Regions from separate parts of the Geoalkalibacter subterraneus genome, predicted to be linked through region 2. Evidence: predicted binding sites of a transcription regulator. Region 2 holds the regulator's gene; each other region holds the start of a gene.
What was found. Region 2 encodes HrcA, which represses chaperone genes, less so after heat shock. Its sites were predicted from a motif close to TGTTAGCACTCNNNNNNNNNGAGTGCTAACA; they were not measured.
Positions count from the first base shown of each region.

Region 1 (2,265 bases), 800 kb from region 2:
GGATCTATCTTCCCATCTGCAAAAACGATCTGCCACAGATGCTCCATCACTTCAAGCTTTTCCTTTTTGCTGAAGTGATCGTTGATCTCCCTGGCAAACTGATAAAGATCAAGGCTTTCCTGCCGCCGTTGTTCCGCATAGAGACGAAGATCCTTGAGTGCGCGGGCGTCGAGGTCGAATTTTTCACCCAGAATCCGGTCGACAAGAATGGACTCCAGTTCGTGAAAACCATCATCCGTATGGGCCATTTCAAGCAGCAGCACCGCTGTCGCCACCCAGGTTCTGTCCGGCCCCTCGCTGGGAGTTTCTTCCGCCTCGCTCGACTGGAAACCAAAAATTTTCTTCAATGAATCAATCATTTATTTCTTCTCCTCAGGCCGATAGCGGATGACACGGGCTTTCTCGAGGGTGATCATACCGCCGGAGACCATCTCATCGAGGCGGTCCAGCACATTTTCAATCATCTCCGCAGATTCAACGACTTCGATCACGACCGGCAGATCTGAAGACAGGCGCAACAATCGATCGCTGTGCACCACGCTGCCGGCGCCGAATCCCATGACCCCCTTGAGGACAGTCGCACCGGCAAACCCTTCGCTTTTCAGCATCTCCACAATGGCCTCGTAAAGCGGTTTTCTCTGCCAGCGGTCGCTTTCACCAACAAAAATTCGCATCAGGGTCTGCTCGCCCTCAAGCTTCATGCGCACACCTCCGGGTTAAAACTGGCGGGCAACATAGATGCCCAGCCCTGCAAGCACAACGCAAGCGATGACATTGAGCAGAACAGTGGCTCCCGCCTGCCATAAACTGCCCTCTTCGATCAGCCGCCAGGTTTCATAGGAAAAAGTCGAAAAAGTGGTAAAGCCCCCCATGAATCCGACGGCCAATCCAGTACGCACATCAACGGAAAAGATCGTGGTGCGCAGCCCCGCTTCCATCAGCATGCCGAGCAGAAACGATCCGAGCATATTGACCATCAGGGTTCCATAGGGAAGGCTGCGTCCGAAAAGCGCGTACCCCCAGCCAGAAACCCAGTAGCGCGCCAGACAGCCGGCCGCGCCGAACAATCCAATATAGAAAACTTTCATAGCCCTGATCGCAAGGGATAAATACGGTTGATGAAAACACGCTGGAGCGAATGAAAAGGTCGGCGCACTTGTTAAGGTGCCGCATCATTATGGCCGGACGGCCACAGGCTGTCAACGTGTCTGAATATCACGCGGCACCCCGGGTTTTTCCTTTCGCCGCTTGCATTTGGGGACAATTCTTGTTATAAAATTTAGCACTCACTTTGCACGAGTGCTAACAAAACCTTTTCACCGGGAGGCTCACGCCCATGAATCTGGCCACCCTGCCCGTTCCGCAGGACGGGCTTGAACACTACATGCAGCAGATCACCCGCTTCGACATTCTGTCACGGGAAGAAGAATACGATCTGGCACGCCGTTATTACAAGCGCGGCGAAATCGACGCCGCCCACCGACTGATATGCGCCAACCTGCGCTTTGTCGTTAAAATTGCCTACGAATACCGCGGTTACGGCCTCAAACTGCTCGACCTGATCCAGGAGGGCAACATCGGCCTGATGATGGCGGTCAAAAAATTCAATCCTGAACGGGGAATCAGGCTGATCTCCTATGCCGTCTGGTGGATCAGGGCCTATATTCACAATTTCATAATTCGCAGCTGGTCCCTGGTTAAAATCGGCACAACCCAGGCACAGAAGAAACTTTTCTTCAAACTGAGCCGCACCCGTGCCAAAATCGCCCACCTGCAGGGTGATGATGATCCCGCCCGCATCGCCAAGGAACTTGAGGTCGAAGAGGACGAGGTCGAGTCGATGGCCCTGCGGATGAGTGCCCGCGATGCCTCCCTGGATCTCGAACTCAGCGAGGGGGAGGATTACAGTCTTCTCGACACGCTGGCCGACGAACGCGACAACCAGGAGCAGCTGCTGGCGCAGCAGGAAGAATCCCGGGCGCGAAAGCTTCAGGTTCGAAGCGCACTGGCGGTACTGAACGAACGTGAGCGCCGCATTATCAGCGAGCGTATCCTTGCGGAAGATCCACGCACTCTCCAGGACCTTGCGGCCGATTACGGCATCAGCCGTGAACGGGTGCGCCAGGTGGAACAGAACGCCATGAACAAGATGCGTCGCGCCCTGGAACAAACCGGGCATTCAAGCCCACAGACATGCGCTGCCAATTGACAAAATTACGAACTTGACTTACCTTCACCCTGCGCCTTCAATTTATTCCCCGATTC
Region 1 covers NZ_CP010311.1:883,963-886,227, reverse strand. Annotated here, with positions in the region: gene GSUB_RS04025 (tellurite resistance TerB family protein) at 1-359, opposite strand, end outside; gene GSUB_RS04020 (DUF190 domain-containing protein) at 360-701, opposite strand; gene crcB (fluoride efflux transporter CrcB) at 717-1,088, opposite strand; gene rpoH (RNA polymerase sigma factor RpoH) at 1,337-2,209, shown strand.
Region 1: rpoH (RNA polymerase sigma factor RpoH) is a predicted target of HrcA. The motif match lies at 1,278-1,308, and genes of this name have one in related genera.

Region 2 (2,265 bases):
GTCTACACTGGCTGCGCTTGAAGCTGATATAACGGCCTTTCTTGAGCTTGAACCCGACCACCTCTCCTGCTATGGCCTGACCGTGGAGGAGGGAACCCCCTTCCACCGGCAATTCTCCCGGGGGCATCTGCCACTCCCCGATGAAAACGACTATGCTGCAGCTTTTGAGCTGCTCCACGCGCGGCTCACCGCCAGGGGATTTTCCCATTACGAGATCTCCAATTACGCTCGTCCGGGGCGCCAGTGCCGTCACAACCTGCGTTACTGGCAGCGTAGGAGCTACCTTGGCATCGGCCCCGGAGCTCATTCTTTCTACGCCGTGGAATGGGGCGAGCGCTGGTCGGTGCCCGGCGACCTGGACCTCTACCGCTCCCGTCTGCGGCAGGGAAGCGATCCGGCAGAGCGGATCGAAACTTTCGACCGGCGAGGTGCCATGGTTGAAACGCTCTATCTTGGGCTGCGTACCGCTGAAGGGGTGGATGTCCGGTTGTTTCAGGAGCGTTTCGGGGACAGCATTGAAGCACTCTTTCCCGAGGCGGTTCAGCGTTGCGGCTCCTATCTGCGGCAGGACGGAGATCGGCTGCACTTCACCTTGCAGGGCTGGCTGCTCTACGACCATCTCATCTCCTTATTTTTGTAGGAAATTTTCTCTAATTTTTTCCATTTTCGCCGCCTTGACAAAGCAGGGGGTGGTTGTTATGTTGTTCTCGGTTAGCACTCGAGGCAAATGAGTGCTAACCTGTTTGTCAGAGGCCGGGAGATCTCCGGCTTCAGGTTTTTGGGGGATTTTTATCATGACCGAAGCGCTCAATGAAAGAAGCCGCAAGATACTTGAGGCGATCATCGAGGATCATATCGCTTCGGCGGAGCCGGTAGGGTCACGTGCCATTACCCGCCGGCACGGCATTGCTCTGTCTCCGGCAACGGTGCGCAACGTCATGTCCGACCTGGAAGAGATGGGGTACCTTGTCGCGCCCCACACCTCCTCCGGCCGAATCCCGACGGAGAAAGGGTACCGTTTTTACCTCGACTCCCTGCTGCAGGTGCGCGCCCTGACCGCACAGCAGAAAGAGCGTATCCGCCGCTACTACCAGCGCCGTGGTCTGCGCGCGGACGAACTGCTGCGTGAAGCAGGCCGGGTGCTGAGCAACATCAGTCATTACACCGGCATCGTCATGGCGCCGCAGTTTACTGCGTCCGTGTTCCGGCATATTGAGTTCGTGCGCCTGTCCCACGGGCGCATCCTGGTGATTTTCGTCAGCGAAAGCGGCCTGGTGCAGAACAAGATCATTGAAACCAAGGAAGATCTTTCCCCGCAAGATCTTGAAGGTCTCAACAACTATCTCAACCAACGTTTCGCCGGCTTGCCTATCGGCGAGATCAAGCAGCGTCTGCTGCAGGAGATGACGCAGGAAAAAGCCCTTTACGACAAGCTGTTTGCCCGCTTCATGGGGCTGTTCGAAGCAGCTCTCGCTGACGAGAGCCGTGAAGTCTTCATTGAAGGGGTCAGCCGCATGCTCGAGCAGCCGGAATTCAGCGACCTGGAACGGATGAAGCGGCTCTTTCAGGCTTTTGAGCAGAAAAGCACCCTGGTCGAGTTTCTCGACAAGTGCCAAAAAAGCCAGGGGGTACAGATCTTCATCGGAAGCGAAACCTCGTATCGTGAAATCGAGGGGTGCAGCCTGATTACGGCGTCCTATCACAGCGGTGACGGCACCATCGGCACCCTTGGCGTGATCGGCCCGACCCGCATGGCCTATTCACAGGTCATTCCGGTCGTCGACTATACGGCCCAGCTGGTCAGCCAGCTGCTGGAATCAGAGAACGAATAGGAGATTTTTTATCGTGTCCAAGAAGAAAAAAGACAGTCAACAGAGTGAGGCGCGGCAGCCTGATGCCGTGATTCCCGAGGCCGAACCGGTCGAGGAAACGCCCGGGGGTGCCGAGAGCGAGAGCACGCAGAATGCCGGCGCAGGGGAGCTCGAACTGGAGCAGGCGCGCGAGGAAGCCCAGCGTAACTACGACCAGTATCTGCGCATTGCCGCTGATCTTGAAAATTTTCGCAAGCGTGCCCAGCGAGAGAAAGAGGAGCTTTCCAAGTTCGCCAATGAGCGTATCCTGCGGGAGATCCTGCCGGTTGTCGATAACCTCGAGCGCGCCGTCGAGCACGCTCGCCAGGAAAGTTCCAGCGGTGAAGGCTTGCTGGAAGGGGTTGAGATGACTCTCACCCAGTTCGGCAAAGTCCTGGAAAAATTCGGAGTGACG
Region 2 covers NZ_CP010311.1:83,445-85,709, forward strand. Annotated here, with positions in the region: gene hemW (radical SAM family heme chaperone HemW) at 1-640, shown strand, start outside; gene hrcA (heat-inducible transcriptional repressor HrcA) at 795-1,832, shown strand; gene grpE (nucleotide exchange factor GrpE) at 1,846-2,265, shown strand, end outside.

Region 3 (2,265 bases), 1.1 Mb from region 2:
AACATCTGCTCGCGCGTCTCATCCAACTCCCTGCGGGATCGCTCGAGACGACTGCACAAATTCTCAAAATGACGGGAAAGGGTGCCAATCTCGTCGTTTTCGTCCTCCATCGCAGAAAACCTGGTCGACAAACTTCCCTGCGGATAGCGGTCCATCGCCCCGGCCAGAAGTTTCAGGCGCCTGGCGACCAAAAGATCAAACAGAACATATATGGTCAAGGAGACAATCAGAATGGTCGCTACGGCGATGTTGAGAAGCATGCGGTTATTGGTTCTGATCTCGGCGAAAGCAGGGCCCATGGGAATCGTGACGTTCATTCCGCCGCGTATGTCGCCGACCTCGTAGCCCTGGCCGGAGTGACAGCTCAGGCACTGCTGCTCGACCTCCAGAGGGGCCATGTAGCGCAGTCGGTAAGAACCGGCGATTTTTTCAATGGCGACGGTTTCGGGTGTCCCCTGGGAGAAATTTTCCAGGGCGCGCCGCTCAAAATCATCCGGTGCATTGAGGGGATTGATCGGCTGCAGGCTGGTCACATTGAACTGTCCCATCCCTTCCCGGGCGGCATAAACGGAAAGCTCCCGGGTCACCATGGCCGGATTGCGTTTGACCAGCCAGTTGCCTCGCTCGTCGCGGATGGCCCCCTCCTTGAGAAAAGGGTTATTCTCAACCCCGGGCTGTTTTACAAAGAAGAGCCCGTTGTGATCAGCAACCCATTGACGCGTCAGGCGAATCTGATGAAACAGCATCTTGGCCTGGCGCGTCGCCTGCTCAACCACAAGGTCTTCCTGAAAACTCGAGGTTCGGTAAAAAGTCACCCCGTACGAGCAAAAGGTGACCAATCCCACCATCAGAACAAATTTGGTTTTCAGCTGCATGATTCTCATCCGCCTTTCCAGCGCTAAATCCCTACACGTTACCGGAAAGTAACACATGTTCCGCACAGACGCTACCCGGAGGTAACACACCCATACACTCAATCCTCACAACATACTGTTTTAAAACACTTTTTAAGGTGGCACACCCGTTGCTACCATTATTTAGTGAAGCATGATTGAAGCCGAAAAATGTGCTGGTAAACTGAACGTAATATTTTCGGCAGGCAAATAAGGTTGATTGTGAACCGTTAACCTTCTCTACTCAAAGGCGGCTTATGCGAAACGACAACTTCATGAAGTACGTGGCCATCTGCAGCGTGGTGGCGGTAATCGGGTTGTTCGTCTATGTGGTGTATGAATCGAAGGCGCTTTCCTACCTCTCAAGCGACCCCAAGGTTTGTATCAACTGCCACACCATGAACACCCATTACGCGACCTGGCAGCACAGTTCCCATCGTGAGAGGGCAACCTGTGTGGACTGCCATCTTCCGCGCGATTCATTCGTAAGCAAAATGATCGCCAAATCCAAGGATGGATTCAACCACTCCCTCGCCATGACGCTGGGCAATTACGGCTACAACCTGCGCGTCACCCAGGACGCCGCCCAGCGTATCCAGACCAACTGCATTTCCTGTCATGAGGAGATCGTTTCCCAGATGCAGGAAAATGCGGAAAACTATCAAATCGTTCAGGACAACGTCCCCATGGGGCGCCAGTGCTGGGATTGCCATCGCGGCCTGCCTCACGGCCTGACCAGAAATCTGACCACCACGCAAAACAATCTTGGCGTCAAAGAACTCTAAAAAATCGAACCAGGAGAATCATCGATGAAAAAATCATGGATCATCACAATCGTCTCGTTGGTCATCATGGTCCCTCTGCTGCTGCTGTTGGTTTCCATCAAGGAGAACAAGGCTGAACAGCAGGCTATCAATGCAGTTCCCGACATTAAAAAACTCGACCCGCGCAGTTCAGAGTGGGGCAAATACTTCCCCCGCCAGTATGATTCATACATCCAGACCCGCAAAAGCGACGAGATCAAAGATATCCTCAAAGATGATCCCAACCTGGTCGTGCTCTGGGCCGGCTATGGTTTCTCCAAGGACTACAACGCGCCGCGCGGTCACTTCTACGCCCTGGAAGACAATATCAATACACTGCGCACCGGCGCCCCGGTGGATGAAAAGACCGGACCCATGCCGACCGCCTGCTGGACCTGCAAATCCCCCGATGTCCCGCGCCTGATTGACGAAATCGGCGAGCACGACTACTTTACCGGCGCCTGGGCCCGATTTGGCGGCGAAATCGTCAACTCTATTGGCTGCGCCGATTGTCACAACAACGAAACCATGCAGCTCAACGTGACGCGTGACTATCTCAAGCGTGCCCT
Region 3 covers NZ_CP010311.1:2,448,597-2,450,861, forward strand. Annotated here, with positions in the region: gene GSUB_RS11370 (ATP-binding protein) at 1-875, opposite strand, end outside; gene nrfH (cytochrome c nitrite reductase small subunit) at 1,151-1,678, shown strand; gene nrfA (ammonia-forming cytochrome c nitrite reductase) at 1,703-2,265, shown strand, end outside.
Region 3: nrfH (cytochrome c nitrite reductase small subunit) is a predicted target of HrcA. The motif match lies at 955-985, and genes of this name have one in related genera.